Regions from separate parts of the Neobacillus sp. FW104-15D2 genome, predicted to be linked through region 3. Evidence: riboswitches for the same ligand, from Rfam matches in the RefSeq annotation. Region 3 holds a riboswitch; each other region holds the start of a gene.

Region 1 (8,171 bases), on a different contig from region 3:
CGGCTTTTAATGTTTTTTTCACCGCAGCGGATTTCCACCCGGTTTAGTCCAAGATCATAAAATACATAGTTTAACACACCTTGTACTGCCCTTGTCATAATTCCATGTCCCTGAAACTTTTGGCCAAGGTAATAACCAATGCTGGTTTGCCGGTTATGCCAATCAATTTGGTGGAGGCCCAAAGAGCCTGCCAGTTCTCCTTTATATACAATCCCGGCGTTAAATCCATTATTTTCGGCGAACTGTTTAAGCCACATTGGGATAATTCCATGATATTGGAAGGAGGAGGTCATACCATCCACCCAAGGCAGCCACTCCCTTAGATAGGTTCTATTTTCATCTACCAGTCTATACAACTTTTGTGAATCATGAAGCTGAAATAATTGAAGTTCAATGTCCTGATCAATTTTCAAGGTAAACATTACAAAATAACTCCTTTAATCAAGTATTTAGTGCTATTGGAAGGATAATAGAAAAGGATGTATTCTTCGGCATGGATTTGCAATAAATTTCACCCTTATGTTTTTCAATAATTTCCTTGCACACAAATAGTCCGAGCCCCGTCCCCAACTTTTTTGTTGTGAAAAAGGGTTCGAAAATTGTTTTTTGTATTTCCTCGGGTATCATCGGACCATTATTTGAGACTGTTATTTTGACGCTTGTCTCATCCAGGGATTCCGATACAATTCCAATTAAAGGATTCTCACTGCTCTGGTGGCCGAGTACATCAATGGCATTAAAGATGATATTAATGAATACTTGCCTTATTTCATCCGCATATCCATAAAGCTGAGGGTCACCTGACAACTTTTTATCAATTTTCACTTTCCCATCCAGAATACTGGGATAGAGAAAGTTTAAAACTTCCTCAATTAAAGTATTCAAACTGTAGTAACTCTTTTCTTTGCCAATCAGTTCCTTTTTTGATAGAAGAAGAAACTGTGAAATGCGGAAATTCAATTGTCCCAATTCGTTCGAAATGATATCCAGATATTTCATATCGGGAAAATCTGATTTTAACAGCTGAATAAATCCCTGAATGGAAGTAAGTGGATTGCGAAATTCATGAATAAAACTTGATGTCATTTGACCAAGCAAGGTAAGCCTGTCCTGATGTGTAGAGTCAATAAACTTGGTTTTTTCTTCTATAATTTTATTTTTTTCCTCGGTATAGTGGGAAACAGCAAAGTAAAGGAATTTGTCAAAACAGAAATTGATTAAATTGATTGATTCCTGCATGTCGCTCCAGTCCAGTTCAGCTTTAGAAAGATAGCTGTAAAGCACACTTCTGCCAAGATTAACGTTATAAACAAATTCCCCGATATTGATATTTGCCTCTACACGCTCTAGAGATACGCTTGTAGCCAGATGTTCTATGTATTCCAACAGTTCGTCCTGGGTCATTTTAAAAACCATTAACACCATATTGAAAAGGGACTCGCCATTAGCAAGTATTTTGTCCCTAAAAGGATCCTTGTCCGAAACAATAATAGATTTGTCCCAATCGTATAAAAGCTGCTGTTTCTGGCTTTTAAAAAAATTGAGTAAAGCCTCTTTTTTTTGAGTTAGCATGTTGGTCCTCCTATCGGGATAAATGAAAGTGGGCTTTAGATGAATTAATTCGATAGGGTGAAGCATAATTCCTTCTAAATAAAATCGTCCAATGGCCATGTTTTGCATATTCCATGTTTTTCCTTGTCGGAGATGAAAAAAAGTAGTATATTCGAAAAGGAATTAAATTTAATATTTCCACAGGGGGAGCTGCAAAAGCGGCTGAGAGTGAATGTTCGAGTTCTGACCCTATGAACCTGTTAGTTAACGCTAGCGTAGGGATGTGGTTTGAGGATATAGGCAATGCAGGGTCCCCAACCGTCCTGGATTGCTTTTTGCAGTCCACTTTTATGCGGAGCATTAGGTAATAGGGAAAGACACTCTCCAAATTAAAAGGGGGAAAAAGTTTTGAATCAGAAAAGCAATACATTGTTTTTAGTGGAGGTAGCAGTTTTTACAGCACTTGCTTATCTACTGGACCTGGCATCAGGTTTTATTTTTTCTAGAATCTGGCCGCAGGGAGGATCTGTTTCTATTGCGATGGTTCCTATTTTTCTAATGGCCTACCGCTGGGGAACCAAAGGCGGGGTTTTGACTGGCTTTTTATTAGGACTGCTTCAATTGATTTTAGGGTTTTCGACCGTTGTTCATCCTGTTCAGGGCTTCCTTGATTATATTCTAGCTTTTGCAACAGCGGGCCTTGCTGGATTAGTTGCTGCTGGCTTAAAGCAGTCATTGGCACAGAATCGAAAAGGGCAGTGGATGACCCTTGCAGTTGTCGGTGCTTTTATCGGAAGCCTGCTAAGGTTTATCTGCCATTTTATTTCCGGGATTGTATTCTTTGGTTCGTATGCACCCAAAGGCCAGCCTGTAGCACTTTATTCATTAATTTATAACGGCACATATATGCTGGCTAGCTTTGTTATCAGTGCAATCTTGGTGATTCTTGTTATAAACGCAGCACCAAGAACCATGCTCAATAGTACAGCTAAGAAAGAGTATTAATAAGCTGAAAAAAGCCCTCATTCCATATGGAAGAGGGCTTTTTTTTACTTATTTAAAAGAATAATTTAAACCGCAATGTCCGCTTGGTGGGGATGTTCCTTGGACTTAAATAAGAAAACAGCTGCTGAAAGCAACATAAATAATACAAAGAAGCCAAGCAAAATCGCCATGTTTCCAAAAGCTGCACCTGAGTCATTAAGTGAAATAATAGACTTAAATCCTTCTATTGTATAAGTAAATGGAAGGTACGAGCTCAGGTTACGGAGATTTTCAGGCAGCATTTCGATTGGGAGGTTAGCCCCAGTTGTAGAAAGCTGTAATACTACGAACGCAAGAGCCATGAATCTTCCGACATTCCCCAATGATGCAAAAAATAAAATAATACCTGAAAAAATGATACTTACAATTATGGTAAATAAAACGAAAGCCACTGGGTTATCTACATCCATTCCTAAAAAGCCAAGGACAACTAGTGATAATAGGAGAGCTTGTCCTACAGCAAGAACCGAAAGATTTAAGAACTTAGCTCCAAACCAGCTGAGCGCGGAAACTTCTTCAGGCCTTCTGAAATTAATAAATAATGATAAAACCAGAATTCCAACAAATAAAGCTAAAGATAAAACATACGGTGCAGTTGAATCCCGGTAGTGCGGATACTTATGAATCGTGCTTCCTGCCAGATTAACAGGTGAAGCAAACATTTGGATATTTTGATCATCCGCTTTAATGGCACTAGTTTTTTGTGCACCATCTTTTAATCCGGAAGCGAGCTGGTTCGACCCGTCATCAAGCTTGGCAGCTCCATCATTTAATTGAGTAACACCTGTTGTTAGGTCACCCCATCCTTGGTTAACAGATGCATTTCCGTCGCTGACCTGAACCATGCCTGTATGAATTTGTGCAGCACCGGCAGAAAGATCATGCCAACCTTTATCAACCGATGCATTTCCGGCTGAAATCTGAGCGGCTCCATTATCAAGCTTCGTTACGCCTGCAGTCATGTCACTCCAGCCTGTTTGGACGGTCTTTGTTCCATCGGCAATTTGAGTAGTGCCACCGTGGAGAAGTGTAACTTGATCAATCATTGTATTCCAGCCTGTCGCAAGGTCCGCTGTGCCCTTTTGAAGAGCAGGAGCCTTAGCGGCTAAATCAGCAACACCTGCATTGATTTGCGTCTGACCTGCTATTAAAGCATTAAGACCATCAACAGGTGTAAGTATCTTTCCAGGAACTCCACCAGGCTCAAATGCTTTTGGTAAAGCGGTTGCGCCAGCAGTAAGTGCAGAAAGATCGTCTTTTGTTTTTTGTGAATTTAGGTAGTCAGACATCTTTCTAAGTTCACCTATAGCGAAAAGATAAGGTGCTTTATTTTCAGATGTAGGGTTTGAAATATAATTCTCGATTAAAGAAACATAACCATCGAGTCCCTTTGCAGTAAGTGAGACACTCCCAACTAGATCGGTAACACCCTTCGATAGTTCTTCGGTTTTAGGCTTCACTACTAAAGTGAGTCCATTTTTGGTGTCATTTAAACCTTTTAAAATCCCTTCAGTGCCAGCTTTTAGAGCTGGTGCACTTTCTGCTAGGCTCTTCCCGCCTCCAGCGAGCTGCTGAACGCCAGGCTGCCCAGCTTTTAGAGCAGCAAGCAATTTTCCTGTCCCGTCATTAGCAGCAGCAGATCCTTGAGCTAAGCGGGTGATGTCGCCTGATTTACTGTTTAAAGAGGAAAGGAGAAGTCCAGTTCCATTTTTTAATTCCTTGGAACCACTTGCAAGTTTGGTTATATCACTTTGCTTAGAGGATAAAGAACCAGCCATCTCCGCAGTTCCTGCCTCAAGTTCTTGTGAACCGTCTGCAAGTTTTTTAATATCGGCTGATTTTTCTGTTAGTGAATCCAGCAGCTGGCCAGTTCCATCATGAAGCTGGACCGTTCCGTCATGCAGTTGAGAAGAACCATCCGCAGCTGTTTTAAACCCATTTGCTACATCACCAAGATTTGCAAAAATATTCTTTACGTATTTCTCGGTAATTTTATTAGCAAGCTGTTCGCGGATACTTTCTGTTGCAGTTTTGGTTACCTGTGCAGCCATAAAATTAAGACCTTCATTTTGAGTAAATTTAAGCTCCAGGTTTTTTGGGTTTGGTTCAAGTACAGTGGTTACTCTCTTAGAAAAATCCTTTGGGATTTCAATAATCATATAATACTTAAAATTATCAAGTCCGGATCGAGCTTCGTCTGAATCAACAAATTCCCAGCGCAAATCCTTGCCTTTTTTCAGATCAGCAACCAGGTCATTTCCTACATTAATTTTCTCATCTCCTGACATAGCACCTTCATCGTTGTTTACAACTGCTACTGGCAGGTTAGAAAGATTGTCATACGGACTCCATGTAGGAGAGAGAAGAATTCCACCGTACACAACAGGGATCAGCAGAGCAGCTATAACAGACAGTAAAACCCCTTTTTTTACCGCAAGTTTAGCTAATTCACTCCAAAATAAGCTAAAAACATTCAATTCATAATACCCCCTTTGTTTTTTTGTTGAGAAAAACTGAATGATCATTCATTTTTCACTCGATTTATATAATTCTATAGAAATGGTAAAAATACCTTTAATTTACAGAAAATAAAAAATATTGTAAAAATTATATTGGAATAATACTATTTACCTATGTATTGGAAATAAAATAGAAGTAGGTTTCTCTTAAATTTTGGCTGTGTTAAAAAGCAACTTTGAATTTATATGTTGATCGTAGCGCAAGGTCACGAGACTCCCGCGGAAAGCGACCGGCTCGGAGATATAATCAACAACTAAGATTAAAAGCGCCTAAATTTAAAAACCAAAAAAAGCGAAAAAAAAAGTAAATATGTCAAACTTATAAACTTTTATCCTTTTTCAACATATTCAAAGGAATTTCCCTTAATATTGCTTTTACATTTTTTTGTTTTTAATGTTAAAATAACTACATAGTAAAGATAATCATTCTCAATTAAAAGGGTGATAAGCATGTTTGGTCAGTTGAAAGCAGGAGAAAAAGGAAAGATCATTGATATCTCGCATGTAGGTCACCTTGTTAAAAGGCGTTTACTTGATTTAGGTATCACAGAGGGAACTGAGGTCTGTGTAAAATGTGTAATGCCTTTTGGGGGCCCCATCATGATTGAATCCTGCGGGCAGTGTGTGGGCATACGCCGCAAGGAAGCAGATTGTATTGAAGTGGAGCGGTTATAATGGAAGTTGCTTTAATAGGAAACCCCAATACTGGTAAAACTTCGTTGTTTAATAACTTAACTGGGTCCTATGAATATGTCGGCAACTGGAGCGGCGTAACTGTAGAAAAAAAAGTAGGACTGTTTAAAAATAATATTGGCAGATTAATTGATTTGCCAGGAGTTTATACATTAAATCCCCTTTCAAAGGATGAAGGGGTGGTTACATCCTTCTTTTTAAATGAAAAGGTTGATCGATTATTAAATATATTGGATGCCTCGCAGCTGGAGCGTAATTTGCATTTAACGGTCCAATTGCTTGAATATGGAAAGCCAGCTCTAATAGGGCTCAATATGGTTGATGTAGCTGCTAGCCGCGGAATAAATATCGATATTCAGAAGTTTTCCAGTATGGTTGGCGTAACCGTTGTCCCTGTGGTAGCAAGGAGCGGAAAAGGCTGCGACCAACTGGTTAATGTCATTTCCGATGGTGAGGATGCCTTAGACCGGAAAAACCTGGTTTATTATGGAAAAGATGTTGAGGACGTCATTTTATTAACAGCAGGTGAATTAGAGGGAAAAACCAACCATTCACCAAGATGGCTGGCACTTCAATGGTTTGAAGGAAACAAATATGTAGAAGAGTACCTTCGTACTATCATGAATCCGCAAAAAATGGAGGCTCTCCTCACTGATGTTACTGAAAAAGTAAAAGTCAAAGAAGGTGGCAAGACACTTCCTCATTTTATCTATTTAAAGAGAAGAATGGTTATTGAAAATATTTTGAGTGAATCGGTCAGGAAGAAAGAAGCTGGAACTCCCTTAACAGAAAAGATAGATAGTCTGGTAACAAACCGTTATCTTGGAATGCCTATTTTTCTGGCTTTAATGTATGTGATGTTTATGCTCACTTTTGACTGGCTTGGAACTCCTTTGGCTGACCTGCTTGATAAATTACTCACAGGTCCCGTAACAAATGGAATTGAGAAATTACTGTCAGTTGCTGGAGCGTCTCAATTTATCCATGACCTAATTATCCAGGGACTGGTTGCTGGTGTAGGAGGCGTACTTGTCTTTGTACCGCAAATATTTATCCTGTTCTTCTTCATATCACTTTTAGAAGACTCAGGTTATATGGCAAGGGTTGCTCTTGTTATGGACAGGATTATGGAATCTGTCGGATTAAACGGTAAAGCCTTTATTCCAATGATGATTGGCTTTGGCTGTAATGTACCGGGGATTATGGCTGCAAGGACAATCGAGACACCGCGCGAACGACTGTTAACCATATTGCTCACTCCGCTCATGTCCTGTTCAGCAAGACTTCCGGTTTATGCCTTATTTGTGGGGGCCTTTTTTCAGGGACAAAAAGCTTTAGTAGTTTTAAGCTTATATGTACTGGGAATTGTCGTTGCTCTTATTCTAGCTAAAGTTTTTTCTTCAACCATCTTAAAGTCGGAAACATCCTTGTTTGTGATCGAGCTTCCGCCTTACAGACTACCACAGTTTCAGGCACTTAGAAGAAGTACTTGGGATAAAGGGAAAGGCTTTGTTAAAAAAGCCGGAACATTTATTTTTGCAGGTTCTGTTTTTATATGGGTTTTATCGTATGCAGGTCCTGGCGGATTAAAGGTGGATATGGATCACAGCTTCCTTGCATCTATTGGTGGAGTGCTTGCGCCTCTGCTCGCGCCGATTGGCTTTGGTACTTGGCAGGCAGGAGCATCCCTTCTCACAGGCTTTTTGGCGAAAGAATCCATTATCTCCACAATGAATATCATCTATTTTGTTCCTAAGGGTGAAAACCTTCAGGGATTATTATCAAACTACTATACACCGCTTGCGGCCTATAGCTTTATGGTATTTATTCTTCTGTACATTCCATGTCTGGCAACAACAGCGACTATATACAAAGAAACATCATCCAAGAAATGGACTGCTTTCTCCATTATTTATGCCTTAGCAATAGCCTATTTACTGGCTGGAATCGTTTATCAGGGCGGAAAAATGTTTGGGCTTGTATAAGGAATAATTCCAACTCGAACAGCTGTGACTAATTCACGGAAAAGAGAAAGGTGTGGGATTTATGATCGCAAATATTATAATAGGCGGTGCCATCTTTAGCTATGCCAGCTGGGCTTTTGTCCGGTTTATCAATAAATCAAAAAAAGGCAAATGTGCGGCCTGCTCTCTGTCAAAAAATTGCGAAAGCCAGTGCAGTACTTTCGAAAGTAAATAAATCGATCAACGGCTGTTCCCCAGGGGCAGCTGTTTTTCTTTTAAAAAAGGATATTTATGTGTAAAATTTCACTATAACACCAGTTGAAGGAAGGGTTCCTAGTGACCAGGGAAGAAATTATAAAAAAGGTATCTGAAAAACTCCGTCTCATTCGTATGGAAGCAG
Region 2 (8,171 bases), on a different contig from region 3:
TTTTCAAATGTGGCTAGTCAAAAATTTTAATTATTAGGCAAAAAAGGTACCACCCAACTTAATGGATGGTACCTGATGCCTTTTAGAGATTTACAAATGCATCTTTACTATTTACTTTCGTTTTTACTACTTTGTTGTCCTTCAGCCATTCCGCAACATTCTTCCATGTTTGTGGATCTTGATAAGCAAATGCTTTATTTTTTGCATCCATTAAAGGAAGAAGAATTTGTAAGCTTTTTGTTTCAACATCCTTATCCAGCGGTGACGATTTATCTGCGTTCTTCAATAAAATAGAAAGACCCTTTTCTGGATTTTCCTGAACATATTTTTGTCCCTTTGTGATAGCAGCCATAAACTTTTTAAACACTTCTGGTTTTTCTTTAAGTCCTTTTTCGCTTCCAACCAAAACTAATTCATAATAATCTGGAACGCCATACTCCTTTGGGTTTAATGCAAGCATTGGGTGTCCCTCTTTTTCAAGCAACAATTTCTCATGATTGATGTAACCGCCTATAAGCGCGTTTGTTTTTTTCGTTGCCATTGCCGGAATTAAATCCCATCCTACATCGACCATTTTAATCTTCTGTGGATCACCGCCATCAGATTTTACCATCGTTTGAACAATGGCTTCATCCAGTGGAATAGAAGGATAACCTATGGTTTTTCCTTCTAAGTCCTTTGGTGATTTAATCGGACCATTAGCAGGAACCATCAATTGATTTAACGGGTGACGAACAAGAGCGGCAAATGATTTAACTGGAATATTTTCTCCTCTTGCTACAAGTACCTCAGGCTGATAGCTGATAGCCATGTCAACTTGGTTTGCAGCAACCAATTTTAAAGGATCGTTTGTATCAGCAGGCATCTTGATATCCACATCTATGCCCTGCTCTTTAAAATATCCCTTTTCCTTTGCCACATAAAGTAAGGAGTGAACCGCATTCGGATACCAGTCTAACATTAAGGTAACCTTCTGAACTTTCTCCTTTGAAGTATTTTTCGTGCCTGTCTGGTTATCCTTATTTCCAGCACTACATGCACTTAATAATAGTAAAAACAAACTGATTATAACCAAAAAACTTTTTTTCATTTCCTTTTACTTCCCTTCTGGGTTTAACGAATTTTATTTTTCAATAATTGCTTTTCTACCAAACCAATTAGTAAAAAGAGCACGATTCCCATTAATGACAGCAAAAATATGGAGGCAAACACGGCATCCGCCTGCAAATTGCCAGACATTCTTCTGCTAAAGTATCCCAATCCTTCACTCGCACCCAGCCATTCTCCAATCGTGGCCCCGACAACACAATAAACAACAGACATTTTCAATCCAGAAAAAAAGACAGGCAGCGCCAGCGGCACCTGGACTTTCTTGAAAATTTGCCAGCGATTGGCCCCCATGGTTAACAATAATTCCCGGTACTCTTCTCCCCCAGTTTTAAGCCCATCATATGTACTAACAACGATTGGGAAGAACGCCGTTAGTATGGTAACGGCAATTTTACTCCAAATGGAGTAGCCGAACCACATGATAAAAATAGGAGAAATCGCAATCAGCGGCACTGTTTGTGAAATAACGAGAAATGGATAAAGTACTTTTTCTAACGCTCGTGAAAAGTGCATGCCAACCCCAATTATCACCCCACCGATTAAGGACAGGATAAAACCAAGCAATACCTCTTTTAAGGTGGCAGGTAAATGCTGTTCCAGCAAAAGCTGCCGATTTTCCATCAATGATTGCCAGATGGATGTGGGCGCAGGCAAAATAAAGGATGGAATAAATCCTTGTTTAATGACCCATTCCCATACACATATAAGGAGAACAACAACCAATAGAAACAGTCCATAGTTCTCTGCCCAATTCTTGAATCTATTTTTCATTGTGAATCAGCAGCTCCAATTCTTTTCTCATTGCAATGAACTCGGTTTGATATATAAGGTCAGAACGTCTCGGCCGCGGCATCTCCACCTTTAATTCTTTTACCGCTCCTTTATCTGGCAGAAGATAAATTCGATCGCTTAACAGAATCGCTTCTTCCAAATCATGAGTTATGAACAATACTGTTTTTTGCAGATCTTCCCAAAGTTCTAACAACCAGCTGTGCATATTATGCTTCGTCATTGAATCGAGGGCGCCAAACGGCTCGTCTAATAATAAAAGTTCTCTTCCAGTCATAATCGTTCTTAAAAAGGCGACCCGTTGCTTCATTCCACCGGAAAGTTCATGGGGATAGGCTTTTTCATAACCAGCTAAGCCAAATCTGTTTAACCCTTCAATAATTTCACTCATTTTCTCTTGCTTTTTTTCCTTGCTAAGCTCAATTGGCAGCATAACGTTGTCCGCTACAGTTCTCCACGGCAAAAGCAGATCCTTTTGGGGCATAAAGCCGACTTTTCCTAATCGCTTTCCAGATTGTTGGCCATTAATCCAGATTTGTCCCTGGTCAGGCTCCAATAATCCGGCAATCAGTTTGAATAACGTGCTTTTCCCTGAACCACTCGCGCCAATAACTGAGACAAACTCCCCTGGCAGCACATTCATTGAAATGTTTTGAAAAACGGGCTTTCCCTTAGCTTCACCGGGAAAAGCATACGAAAGTTCTTTTATTGATAAAATGGGTGAACTAGACAGGCCACTCGCCCCCCTGATAGACCATATCCCAGAACATATATTCAAACCTGGATGTCGTCAGGAAATGGTCTTCGAGGTCTTCTAGTTCCCGGTCCGGTTTCCCATCAGTCAATTGATCTAACAAATCAATCAGCCAGGTGGCCAAGGAACCAAATTCATCTGATGAATACATTTTGATCCATTCACCATATAAAGGATGCTCTTTAGATCCTGGATACTTTTCAGCAAGCATCTTGCCAATCTCCCAATAGCTCCACATACAAGGCAGCAGCGCAGAGATCAATTCTTCAAGAGAACCATTCTGAGCCACATATAGCATATAACGCGTATAGGCAAAATTCATTGGGAGTGGCTTCGTTTCCTCAAGCTGTTGGTTGGTAATACCAAATCGTTCAGCATATTGGCGGTGCAAATCCATTTCCCCATGCAATGTCTCATGAAGCAGCTTTGCAAAAGCGGCCATCGTCTCGATATCTTTTGCCTTGACCGCACCTAGTGCAAAAAGCTTGGAATAGTCGATTAAAAAGACATAGTCCTGTTTCATGTACCGAATAAACGATTCAACAGGCAAATCTCCTGTCCCCATCCCCACCACAAAAGGATGCTGGTGAGTTTTTTGCCAGATTTCATTTACTTTTTCAAAAAGAAAGTCTGTAAATTTCATTTGTTTATTCCTCCTTTCTAGTGTTGCACCACTCTGCAATAAATGTGGCTAATACTTTCGTAAAATCTAGTAATTGACGAACTTCCACCTTTTCATTTACAGAATGTGCATCTTCTAATTTTCCTGGCCCAAAAATGACAGTCGGAATCCCGGCCCGTCCTAGCCATCCAGCATCAGTAACTGTAGGTGACATTCCTATTGTTGGCTTTTGGATTAATAATTTTTCATACGAATCGGCTAAAAGAAGCGTCCCAGGGTGCTCTGAATCAATTTCCAAGGAAGGAAAAATCTCTCCACGATCCTCAATCATCGATTTTCCTCCCCATTTGAATTCTGGCGGATTTTCTCTTAACCACGGATCCGCAGCGGCTACAGCATTAATATGTTGTTCAATTTCCTTGATAACTTCTTCATAATCTTCATTCGGATAAAAATGTACCGTAATCCAAAGTGCGCAGCGATCAGCAACAAATGCGGCATGCCTGCCACCTTCAATCACAGCAGGATTGATGGTATTAACACCAGGTTCAAAGCCCTCATAACTTTTCGTAATCGCCCAGTGGCGTTCCAGGTCTTGAAGGCCAGAGATGATTTTCATCATTTTCTCAATCGCACTAGCCCCCTTCACGCCACCACCTGCATGAATCATTTTCCTGCGCAAACCGTCGTGATAGGTTTCTTTACTTTGAATCGTTATCCAGCCGGTAATGACCCCGCCTTGGCCTTGAATATGTAAATCACTTGTATCGACTACTACTGCATAGTCAGCAGTATACCCCTTTTCTGTACAATCGAGTGTTCCCGCTTCACCCACTTCTTCCCCGATCACTGACTGAAATTGCAAGTCACCTTGAAGAGTAATATCGAGTGCTTTTAATAGTTTAAAAGCAAATAGCGATGCTGCAATGCCACCTTTCATGTCGGCAACACCACGTCCATAAATATATTGGTCTTTAAAATAGGTAGTAAAGGGAGATTTATTCCATTCTTTATCATCACCTACTTCTGCAACATCCACATGACCATTTATGATTAAACTATTATATTGCTCAGAAACTTTTCCTTTTAAGATCCCAACAACATTAGGGTCTCCTGGGTAAACATCCCACTTTTCCGTTTTAAAGCCCAGGTCTTTTAAGTAGTCTTGAATAAATTCTTGTATGTCATTTGTATTCCTGGCAGGCGGACTTACTGTTGGGAAAGAAATTAATTTGGTAAGAAGCTCCATTAATTCTTCTTGTCTTGATTCCACTTCGTGTGCAATTTTTTGAGATAAATCTCCGGATATAGCCTTCATTTTCTTCGCTCCTTAATAAAATACAAAATAAAAAACCACCCACTTCCAGAGAAATGAATGGTTTGAAGGTTAATGTCAAAATAAATGAGGCTGACATAAAGATTCGCTCCACTTCCCTCCGCTGGTATCATCCAGATCAGGTTCAAAGGGTCTAGAACAATGTTCTATCTCAGCCAAAGGCCCCCCTAGTGTAATTCGATCATAATATTAAGTTGGAATAAAGTAAACTATAGCACACGATTAAAAAATGTAAAGTACTAAGAAAATCGTTTTTAACTTACATTTCTTTTCTATCCAGCACTGGACAGCTGCTCAGCAGTTCATTTACTCTATGGAGCGAGTAGATATATAGTTTCCACCAGCATTAACCATTTTTAACCACAATTAAAATAGGTTTAACCCCTATTTAATATACTTTATCACCATTAAAGATTGAATTCTTTACAATAACATAATCTACAGTACGGATTGCTGACAGCTTATTTCCCCCCGCATAGGAAATGGACGATTGAAGATCCTCCTTCATTTCATTCAAGGTATCCTTTAAAGAACCTTTATACTCAACATACATTTTTTTGCCTTCGACATTTTTCCTTTGACCCTTTTGAAACTCGGAAGCCGATCCAAAGTATTCTTTACATAGCTTTCCGTCTTTTTCGATCATTTCTCCTGGGGACTCTTCATGTCCGGCAAATAATGAGCCAATCATAACCATAGAAGCTCCAAACCGAATCGATTTCGCTATATCACCATGTGTGCGGATGCCCCCGTCTGCAATAACCGGCTTGCTTGCCGCTTTTGCACACCATCTAAGGGCCGCTAATTGCCAGCCGCCTGTTCCAAAACCGGTTTTTATTTTAGTAATACATACCTTTCCTGGTCCTATGCCTACCTTCGTTGCATCTGCACCGGCATTTTCCAATTCTCTTACTGCTTCAGGAGTACCGACATTTCCTGCAATAACAAAGCTTGAAGGAAGAAGTTTCTTTATATGCTGAATCATATTGATTACTGCATTAGAATGTCCATGAGCAATATCAATAGTAATGTATTCAGGTGATAGACCTTCCTCTGCTAATTGTTGGATGAATCTATATTCCTCTTCCTTCACCCCAACACTAATCGAGGCATATAACCCACGAGAATTCATATCTTTTACAAAATCCAACCGCTTCTCCGGGTAAAAACGATGCATAATATAAAAATAATTATTTTCTGCTAAATAGATCGCAATCTTCTCGTCTATAATCGTCTGCATATTAGCAGGCACTACAGGGAGCTTAAACGTGCGTCCACCAAAATTAACGGATGTATCACACTCCGACCGGCTATTAACCATCGCTTTTGCCGGAATCAATTGAATATCCTCATAATCAAAAACATTTTCCATTTATTACACTCCTTTATAAGAGAGAACACACTGTTCTGCATAAAAAATTTAATAAATTCTGTTGCTCGATAACAAATGAAAAAGCGGGTTAGCCCCCCGCTTATTTCTTTTTCAATATTATTTTGCGTTAAATGTTTTCAATTCAGCCAGAGTGCCGGGAACTTTTACCGCTCCAGACTTGATTTTATCTGTCCAATCTTTTACAGCTTTATCAATTGCATCTTTATTGGCAGCCTTCGCGTTAATTGGTGTTAATCCTACGCCGCCTTCATTTAATCCATAAAGAACATCTTTTCCTCCTGGGAAATTGCCGTTCTTTGCTTTATTAGCCGTATCTTGTACCGCTACATCGACACGTTTAAGAGCGGAAGTCAGAACCACATCCTCACCCATATTGCTCTGATCTCGGTCAACACCAATTGCCCAGATTTCACGTTTAGGATCTTTTTTCTTTAAGTCATTGGCTTCTTTAAAAAGTCCATTGCCTGTACCGCCTGATGCGTGGAAAATGACATCTGCGCCCGTTGCATACATTTTAGACGCAATAGACTGTCCAAGTTCTGCTTTATCAAAAGCGCCAGCATATTGAGAGTCAACCTTTACTGAAGGCTTTGCTGCATGGACACCTGCTATGAAACCTGCTTCAAAACGTTCAATTACGGCGTTTTTCATACCGCCAATGAAACCGACATGGTTAGACTTTGTTGTCATTGCTGCAGCGACACCTGCAAGGAAGGCCCCTTCCTGCTCCTTAAAAAGAACGCTTGCTACGTTAGGTTCTTTTACCTCAGAATCGATAATCGCAAATTTAGTATCCTTTTGTTGTTTTGCAATTTCATCAATTGCATCCTGCATTAAGAAACCAATACCATATACCAGGTCATAGCCTTGGCGTGCTAGTGTATTTAGGTTTGGAACATAGTCTGCATCCGAAGTTGATTGCAGATAATCATATCCGTTTCTGCCTTTAGTCAGGTTGTTTGCTTTACCAAATGCCTGCAAGCCTTCCCAAGCAGATTGATTGAAGGATTTGTCGTCAACCCCGCCGATGTCAGTGACCATTCCAACCGTAAAGCCTTTCTTTCCACCTGCATTGTTTTTGTTGTTGTCGGCATTTTTTCCACATCCGCCTAAAAGCGTTCCAGCCGCCAGCAGCAGTGAGAGTGCCACTCCCAGTTTTTGTTTTTTCATGTTGTTATACCTCCGCTTTTTTTAGCTAATCAGAATTTATATCCCTAAATTCTGAACGCATAAGTAAAATTAGGTCATCCGCCAAAGGGACTTGGCGAATGCCAAGTTTTTCTAATGTAGAGCAAGCATTACTTTCGTTCCACTGCATATAAAAATTAACCATCGAATAGAAATATTTTGCCAAAAGTGGAACAAGTTTATTCATTTAATACAATGGAGGATCCTTGCTTCACAAAAACACAAAACTGAGTATAATAAACGAACAATAATTTGTCAAACAAACAAATCGTTCGTTTTTTAATCGTTAATAAATTACTTTCTATTAAAATCTAAAGATATGCATTTTACAATTAAAAAGTAATTAATATGAATACCACGTTCTATAATCAACCGTAAATACGAACAATATTTTACTTGATATATCTATTGTTCGCATAATATAATAACTCTCGTAAACTATTATGCTATCGGGAGAGGGTTCATTTGCGTAAAAAAGGACTAATGGTTTTATCAGCAAGCTTGGCTACATTATTAACATTACCATTTACAAATACTACCCATGCGGAGATGAATCAAACTGCGTCATCCATAACAACTCCGCATCCATTTGAAGTTCAGCTTCTTGGTGTCAATGATTTTCATGGTCAATTGGATGTTACTCGTAAGGTAAATGGTCGTTCTGTTGGACGTGCTGATTATCTTGCAGCTTATTTAAAACAAGAACAAGCCAAGGTTAAAGATACGTTATTGCTTGCTGTCGGTGACAATGTTGGTGCTTCAGCACCTGTATCTGCTCTTTTGCAGGATGAGCCGACCATTAATATTTTTAACACTCTTCATTTCGATGTTAGTACGATTGGAAACCACGAATTTGACCACGGAGTGAATGAAATGCTTCGTCAAATTTATGGCGGAAAAAACCCTAATACCGGTGAATATTTTGAGGGTGCTAATTATCCATACATCTGCGCAAATGTCGTTAATACTAGCAATAAAA
Region 3 (8,171 bases):
AGTAGCAACAGGTAAAAGAACGCCTGATAGGGCAGGTATTAAAACCATAGCATAAGATAAGAATCTTTTAACCTTTTTTCCTTTTGTTACTTTATTTTTATTTGATTGGTGATCATGATGGCAATGGCCGGTACTGCAGCCACATTCAACATGTTCATCCTGCTTCTTTTTATCAGAAAAATACCAGCGTATTCCTTCAGCAATTGTTAAAAAGAATAAAACGAAAATCATACTGTACGAAAGGAAGGAATATTTCATGTTTATATACTTTGTAATGTCTCCAGTGGAGTGCAGCATAAAAAATAAGTTCGTAAAAAGCAGTAAAATAATGATTCGAAACATTATCAATCATCCTTTACAAAAGAAGTGAACCAATGAATACCAACGTTGAAATTAAAGATATTAAAAGAATAACAAACTTCGGTTTAAATGAACCAAACATCATTAAAAGATTCTTTATGTCTACCATTGCCCCGAACACTAAAAAAGCTACGATTGAACTTTGAGCAAAACTATTTCTAAACGAAGAAGCTACAAAAGCATCCGCTTCTGAACAGATGGACAAAATAAAAGCTAAAGCCATCATGATTAATGAAGCTGTTATTTTCGTATGCCCTAATGTAACAAGAATCTTAGTTGGGATATAAACCTGCATAGCAGAAGCAATGAGTGATCCCATGACTAGAAATTTACCTACACTTAAAAACTCGTCAATTGTATGGGTAACAACACTAATCAATTTTTGTTTGGTATTTTGATGCGAATGATCGTGTATATGCTCATCGTGATTGATTTTTATTGGGCTTCCTTTACTGAAAAAAGATAGAATGATCCCGACTAAAATCGAAACGCCTATTGCAAGACCTGCCCGATACCATACCATCGTCCAGCTATCGCCGAAGGCAATAAAAGTAGCAAACAGAACAATCGGATTAATAATAGGAGCCGAAAGCATGAATGAAATAGCAGAGTAGGGCGCCATACCCTTTTTTATTAAGCGGGCTGTAATCGGAACAATGCCGCATTCACAGCCAGGGAATAATGCTCCTATTAAACTAGCGGTAATGACAGATAAGAATCGATTTTTAGGCATGATTCGAATAATCGTATTTTCAGAAACGAAAACTTCTATTAGTGCTGACACAAACGCACCAATTATAATAAAAGGGATAGCTTCAATCACAATACTGATAAAAATTGTATTTAATTGTAACAATCTATCCATGGAAGTTCCTCCTCAGTAAAACACTAAAAAAATACTTTTAACATACAACTAATAGAGTATTTTATAATTCTTAATTTTCCCTTAAGAAAATATTTCATATAACCCAAAACAACATTAAATACTATACTCTCTTCCTTTGGATTCGTCTATCGTAATATTTGGCATTAATCTAATTCTAATAATGGAGGAAGGGATATTTTGATTATCACTCAAAGGATTATCGATGTGGGCTATGAGACATTTTCATGGATTTCTTTGGAATTTTGTCTGATAGAGAATTCCCAACAAAAAAAGAAGACAGCATAAAAAGATAGTAATCCAGCTATCTCTATGCTTTCTCCCCTTGTATCTATTCAGTTAACGCCTTTTTCACAGCATAGAAGGCATGAAGCGCCGTGGTATCATAAAGAGGAAGGGTGACATCTTCAGGCTTTATGAGCATCCCTATTTCAGTGCATCCGAGAATAATGCCTTCTGCCCCTTTTTCGGCCATTTTACTAATAATATTTTTATATTTCTCTTTGGATTCCAGCTTAATGTCCCCCAAGCATAACTCATCATAAATAATTCTATGGATTTCCTTTCGGTCATCTTCTTCAGGAATAATAACTTCCAAGCCATGCTTTTGAGTCAGCCTTCCTTTATAAAAGTCTTCCTCCATCGTAAAATTTGTGCCTAGCAGCCCGATGGTCTTTTTGGCTTCTGATTTGATTTGATAAGCTGTTGGGTCAGCAATATGTAAAAAAGGAATAGTAATTTTCTGCAGGATTGCATCTGCTGAAATGTGCATAGTGTTGGTACAAAGTATAATAAAATCGGCACCGGCATTTTCTAATTTTATAGCTGTGGCACTCAATATCTCCCCTGCCTTTTCCCATTCCCCCGCGAATTGAAGTTCCTTTATTACTTCAAAATCAACGGAATATAAAATACATTCTGCTGAATGAAGCCCACCTAATTCTTCCTTTATCTTTTCATTTATCAGCTCATAATAATGCTTAGTTGATTCCCAGCTCATCCCGCCAATTAATCCTATTGTCTTCATAAGTCTATTCCCCCTTTTTAATATATAAAGGGTTCTGGACTAGTCGGCCAGAACCCTTTAATTTTATTTATGGTTTCTATTGATGCGATTAGGAATATTGACAAGAAAGAACTGCAAAATGATTGATGTAAAGGCAGCAATCATTATGCTGTTGGAAAGGAACGTCCCAACGGCACCTTTTGCCTCTTTAAAATATTCAGGCAGTGAAATCGCAAGTAATATGGATAAACCTATAATCATATAATTTCTTTCGGACTTTTCAATCTTACCTAACAAGGAAATTCCAGTAAATATGAGACTTGCTGCAGCGGGTAAAAAGATGCCTCCTACCACGGCATCAGGTGTCAATGCCAAAAGAGCACCAGCTTTCGGAACAAGGCCTAGAATTAGAAATATTACCCCTGCATACATAACTGGATATCTTGACCCTACCCCTGTTAACCTTAATAGACCTACATTTTGGGCATAAGCAGTGGTTGGAAATCCGCCAATTAATGAAGAAAGCATTGAACCTGCTGCCTCACCTGCAAAGCCATTTCGGATTCGTTTGGAGTCAAGATCGACCTTCAGTGTTTCAGCAGAAGCCTGATATACACCCATTGCTTCAATAACGGCTACAATATAGGCAACAAAGAAAGTAATAAAAGTGCTCCAATGAAAGGTTAATGCACCGTAAGGAAGAAAGTGCGGCAATCCAAACCAACTCTTGTCAGCAATAATGGAAAAATTAGTTTTCCCCAAAAGAGACGCTATAATATCACCAATTACTAAAGCGATTAAGAAAGAAAAAGACTTCCACATTCCTTTGCCAAATAGTGATAATAGAATAACTACACCCGCTGTTGGTATAGACATAGCAAGTGTCGAAGGCTTTGCAAAGCTTTCCATTCCCGGTGTCCCTCCAAGGAATTCAAAAAGCGTAAAGCTTGAAAGTGAAATACCAACAACAAAAATAACTGTCCCCGAAATAACAGGAGTAAATATTGCTTTCAAGCGGCCAATTAATCCTGTAATAGACAAAATAAAAACAATAAGAGCACTTAACAGGATTCCTCCACTAGCTGCTGCAAGCCCATGTGCCTTTCCCGCGGCAATCATAATCGAATCAAAAGCGGCGGAAGGTCCCTGCACGATTGGAAGCCGAACTAGTCTAGTAGCCTGGATTAGCGTTACCAGTCCTGCAGCAATAAAAATACTGTTTACAATATTGGCGGATAAAGTCAGCGGCAGACCAATCATTGCCGCTACAAAAATTGGGTCAAGCCAGACATTTGAAACAAAGACATGCTGGAGACCATATAAAAAGCTTTTAGCAGGAGGCAATTTATCATCAATTCTGCTAGTTAAACCTTCGTTGGGCTGTTCATTTAGTTCCATTGATATTCTCTCCTTATTTTTTTACGCAAATAAAAAACCAGGTTCCCAATCGGACCTGGTTAGCTTAAAAAAGTTAGAGAAAAAACAGTTTCTCACTACTTTCCTACGCTGGTATGATCCAGATCAGGTCCAAAGGGTTAAAAAACGAGTGTTTTTCTCTCAGCCCATACCTGGGCACCCCTAGCAGTTTTTCGCGATATTTAATTCTGTTTCAGAATATACCTAATCATTGAAGATGACAAGAGGATGAAAAAACTCCCTTTGCGTGAAGGGGAGATCTTAAGTTGATTTTAACATCAATTTCAACCTTTTTATGGATCAATTTGATGTTAAGATATCATTTATGAAAAGTGGTTAACTACGTTTCTCAAAATTCCATCAGCCCATATTTCCTTTTAAACCTGGTAAGTATTTTCATCCAGGGCTTGCCAAACAAAACCAGAAAAAAGACATTTGATGCAGCATGCATGGCATCAAACAGAGCGCTGGCAGCAAAGTAAGTGAATATTGATTTTAATTCAAAGAGATTTCCTCCCTGTGTAAAGGAAAAGTAACCCCAAATATTCATAATCCACCCAAATAAAAATCCCCAAACAATTCCGAAGACCACCCTGCCCCAGGTCCAGTTCATTAATCGGCTGTTCTTTAATAAGCCTGCGGAGAAACCGACAAGTCCCCAGGCAGCCATCTGCCAGGGTGTCCAAGGTCCCTGGCCAAGGATCATATTTGATGCAAGTGCTGCGACCGCCCCAATAATAAAGCCACTCTCTGCACCAAAAACCAATCCTGACATCATAATCACAAAAGTTGTAGGCTGAACACTTGGAATACTGGCAAACGGAACCCTGCCTACAGCCGCAATAGCCGCGAGGACAGCAAGCAACACCAGTTCGCGTGGTTCTGCCTTTCTTTTTTCAAACCTTATTAATAACAGCAGCATTGAAAGGACAACAATGGCCAGGCTTAGCCATATATACTGACTTTGCAAGCTAAATGATAAATATAAGAGCAGTGCAACCATAAGGAGTGCCGCTGAAGTAACAATTATCTTCTTAGCCTGCATAGCTCAACTGCCTCCTCGAGGGTAACGATTTGTTGGTCGGACCTACTGCGAAACAGCCGTTGTACCATCGTAGTATAAAAGAAATTCCCACTAAAAAAAGCATCGGGCTCAGATTCCGATGTTATACTTCCCTGAAACATCATTCCGCATTTTGAGGCGTAGCGGGCTGCAAACTCTACATCGTGGGTGGACATCAGGATAGAAACGCCCTCGCAATTCAACTTACAAAGAATATCTGCTAAATGATCCTTCGACAAGGGATCCAGTCCCTTTGTAGGTTCATCCAGCAGCAGAATTTCAGGCTTTCTTAAAAGCAGGCAGGCTAGCGCTGCTTTCTGAAGTTCTCCGCCGCTTAAATCGTATGGATGATTATGGCGAAGATGATTTATTCCAAGCTTCTCCAGAAGAGGCTCAACCTCATGTTCGTTCTTTAATCCCCATTGTTCAAGAGTATCCTGAATTTCTTTTTCTACAGTATCCTGTATGAAAAATAACTTAGGGTTTTGCGGCAAATAGCCTATTTCAGCTGCAAGGCTTTTATTTTTCCATGCCTTTAACTGTTTTCCCTTGAAAATAAGCTTCCCTCTCTCTGGCTTTAACACACCCGCCAGCAGCTTCAATAAAGTTGACTTTCCAGAGCCATTACCACCCAAGAGAGCATAAAAGTCACCTTTTCTGATAGAAAGATTCAGTTCCTTTAATATATAACCATCTTCTTTCTGATATTGAAAATATAGATTTTGGGCGTTAAGGATCTCTTCTGTTATTTCAGCCAATCTTGTTTTATCTTTTTTAGCAATCTCCACAGTCTGGGTCCAGCTTCGCCCTTCCTTAACTGAAAGAGGCAGCTTTTCTTTCCCTCCAAGGCTTAAATAAAGCGAAGGAATACTAGGAACATACTTATTAAAAGGAGGGTTTCTCCATAGATTTTCAAGAACCTGGCGGGTCCCTCCCTGAACCTTCACTTCTCCTTTATCCATTAAAACAATACTGTCTGCAAGCAGAAATATTTCCTCCAAACGGTGCTCAGCCAGAATAATCGTCATTCCAAACTCTTCATTTAGGTGGACCAGCATATTTAAAAACTCTCTGGCACTTACAGGGTCCAGCTGGGCTGTGGGTTCATCCAGCAGAAGAATATCCGGCTGCATAAGGAGAACAGATGCCAAATTAATCTGCTGTTTCATACCGCCTGAAAGTTCATGCGTATCCCGGTTCAATAGGTTCTCGGCATCAAAATAATGAACCATCTCTGCAATCCTGCTTCTCATCTCATTTGTAGATAAACCTATATTTTCAAGGCCAAACACCATTTCATGAAGAACATTATCAGCAACTACCTGATTCTCCGGATCCTGGAAAACAAAGCCTGTATTCACAGTTTGGTTCTCGATTGAACCCCCATTTAAAAGGATCTCACCCGAAAGCTCTCCATGTGGCACGATTTCCTTTTTTAAAAGACGCAAAAGAGTACTTTTACCTGAGCCAGAGGCACCGAAAAGGACAATAAACTGTCCCTTTTCCACTTGGAGAGATAAGTTATGAATGGCAGGCTGGTTTGCGTCCGGATAGGAAAATGAAACATTTTTTAATTCAATATACGCCATCGAAAATATCCCCCCAATTCAATCAAAAGTGGAAAGCCTAAAAATAAGCAATAAAAAAACATAATCCTTATATCACCCGTTCCAAGCTGCCATGACTCCATAATAGGATAAACTGTCAAATGTCCAAAACCATTAAACCTGCCCCATAATATTAATAAATACAATAGAAGTAAGTAGACTAGAGCCAGGCCATCCCGCTTTTTAAATTTGAAATATTCATATGAAGATCTTAATCCTTTTCCATATTCTCTTGCTTTCATGGAATCCGCTGTTTGGATGGCTTCCTCTAGTGAATAAGTAAGGAGAACCTGGACATATAGCAGGCCGGTTTTTACTCTTTTGTTCAAGGGCCCATGTAATACAGAAATTCCTTTACTTAATTGAATTGAGGAAATTTCATCAAGCCGCCTCTTCATTAAGGGTATAAAACGGAGGGTCAGCATCAGCAGTACAGCAAACTGTGGAAGTATCTTAGAAAATAAAAATAATAGCTTATTGGGTGTCATGATTTTATTATAGGAAACAAACATAGCCATAATAACAACAAGGGAAAGAGCGCTCATTCCCCCGTATACCAATGATTCCGCTGTAATTCGGTGCTGGTGGAACACAAACAATACATGTCTTCCCCTTTCATTAAAAAGAGGATTTAATAGAAAAATAAAGAGGCTGCTTATTATCATAAAAGCAGCCCACTGTCTCAGCTGTTCAATCGATCTGTACGTTATATTAATCATCAGAATGAATATAAGGCCCAGTAATAAAAAGACTGGGTGAATCATCAAAATAAAAAGAGATAATGCAAGGACAAAGAAAATGAAAGAGACAAGAGGATGGAATTCTTCAAATCGGCTCTTCATTAACTTTTCCTATTAAAATTATTTTTCTTTATATATGCACTCAATTCGGTCACCGTCTTTTACCTTTATCGCTCCGGCACTCTTAGGAATGCCTGCTCCGTTTTGCTTAAATATCCAGCCGCTCATGGGGCCATAGTCAAATTCGTAAATTCCGTCTATTCCTTCAACATAGGCAGCAGAGCCACTGCCGTTATAATCCACATTACTCTTCCCAGCTGCTTTTAGCAATATGTCAAGGATAGTATTACCTTCAGTAAATTCCACCTTTCTTGAGCTTAATAAGGTTCCTTTATCTTTAGGTCCTGTAATGGAGAACACAACGGTATGAACCAGTGCTGGAGGTTTCACCACTGGTTTTGGAGCTGGAGGTTTAGGTGCAGCAGCTGGTTTTGCAGGTGCTGTTGCCGCAGGCTTTGAAGTTGTTTCTGGCTGTGGAGCGGGTGCTGCCGGTTTTGGTGCTGTTGCCGTCTTCGGCTGAACAGCAGGCGTTTTAGGTTGAGGTGCTGCAGGTGCGGCTGGCTGAACTGCTACGATATTTTTTTCAGTTGTTTGAGTGGTATTGGTACTCGTTTGCTTTTCCGTTTTCTGAGCTGTCTGCTGTTTTGAAGCATCAGGTTTTTTAGGCTTTTTATTATCCTTCTCCACTTTTTCACTGGCTGTCGTTTCTTTGCTTACGGCTTTGCTTTCTTCTTTTGTTCCGCAGGCACTTAAACTAAATAAAAGAAAAACTATCATCCCGTATAAAGTAAAACGTTTCATTTCTTTCACTCCTAGTTGCTTGTTGAAAGGTTTCATGTAAAAGACCCCTCGTTATTGCGAGGGATCTTTACAAAAATCCTAAACTCTATTTCTATTCATACGGAAGTATAATACAAGACCCATGAGGATTATCAGTACCCCAAAAACAATAAGGTTTGCCGTATTGCTAGCCGTTTTTGGCAGCGGATGTCCACTTGCACTTGCAGTGGTTGATTTCACCGGCTGCTTTACTGTC

What was found. A riboswitch is a leader RNA that binds a small molecule or an ion and turns the genes downstream of it on or off. The one in region 3 is predicted to bind thiamine pyrophosphate.
Region 1: it holds a riboswitch for thiamine pyrophosphate, as region 3 does, so the genes downstream of both, thiT (energy-coupled thiamine transporter ThiT) here and AC3WR0_RS03550 (solute carrier family 23 protein) in region 3, are expected to answer to the same signal.
Region 2: it holds a riboswitch for thiamine pyrophosphate, as region 3 does, so the genes downstream of both, AC3WR0_RS21570 (acetylornithine deacetylase) here and AC3WR0_RS03550 (solute carrier family 23 protein) in region 3, are expected to answer to the same signal.

The regions. Positions count from the first base shown of each region.
Region 1 is NZ_JBYTCJ010000013.1:80,995-89,165, reverse strand. It holds gene AC3WR0_RS12350 (GNAT family N-acetyltransferase) at 1-422, opposite strand, end outside; gene AC3WR0_RS12345 (histidine kinase N-terminal domain-containing protein) at 442-1,572, opposite strand; TPP riboswitch at 1,745-1,850, shown strand; gene thiT (energy-coupled thiamine transporter ThiT) at 1,960-2,556, shown strand; gene AC3WR0_RS12335 (YhgE/Pip family protein) at 2,622-5,072, opposite strand; gene AC3WR0_RS12330 (FeoA family protein) at 5,565-5,789, shown strand; gene feoB (ferrous iron transport protein B) at 5,789-7,792, shown strand; gene AC3WR0_RS12320 (FeoB-associated Cys-rich membrane protein) at 7,854-8,006, shown strand; gene AC3WR0_RS12315 (helix-turn-helix transcriptional regulator) at 8,108-8,171, shown strand, end outside.
Region 2 is NZ_JBYTCJ010000034.1:43,104-51,274, forward strand. It holds gene AC3WR0_RS21550 (ABC transporter substrate-binding protein) at 83-1,090, opposite strand; gene AC3WR0_RS21555 (ABC transporter permease) at 1,114-1,881, opposite strand; gene AC3WR0_RS21560 (ABC transporter ATP-binding protein) at 1,871-2,677, opposite strand; gene tenA (thiaminase II) at 2,625-3,296, opposite strand; gene AC3WR0_RS21570 (acetylornithine deacetylase) at 3,301-4,593, opposite strand; TPP riboswitch at 4,690-4,790, opposite strand; gene guaC (GMP reductase) at 5,000-5,983, opposite strand; gene AC3WR0_RS21580 (BMP family lipoprotein) at 6,101-7,174, opposite strand; gene AC3WR0_RS21585 (bifunctional metallophosphatase/5'-nucleotidase) at 7,676-8,171, shown strand, end outside.
Region 3 is NZ_JBYTCJ010000003.1:35,074-43,244, forward strand. It holds gene AC3WR0_RS03535 (TIGR03943 family putative permease subunit) at 1-342, opposite strand, end outside; gene AC3WR0_RS03540 (permease) at 356-1,225, opposite strand; gene AC3WR0_RS03545 (aspartate/glutamate racemase family protein) at 1,575-2,270, opposite strand; gene AC3WR0_RS03550 (solute carrier family 23 protein) at 2,334-3,647, opposite strand; TPP riboswitch at 3,731-3,839, opposite strand; gene AC3WR0_RS03555 (ECF transporter S component) at 4,015-4,710, opposite strand; gene AC3WR0_RS03560 (ABC transporter ATP-binding protein) at 4,692-6,317, opposite strand; gene AC3WR0_RS03565 (energy-coupling factor transporter transmembrane component T) at 6,299-7,177, opposite strand; gene AC3WR0_RS03570 (DUF4430 domain-containing protein) at 7,196-7,936, opposite strand; gene AC3WR0_RS03575 (DUF4430 domain-containing protein) at 8,015-8,171, opposite strand, start outside.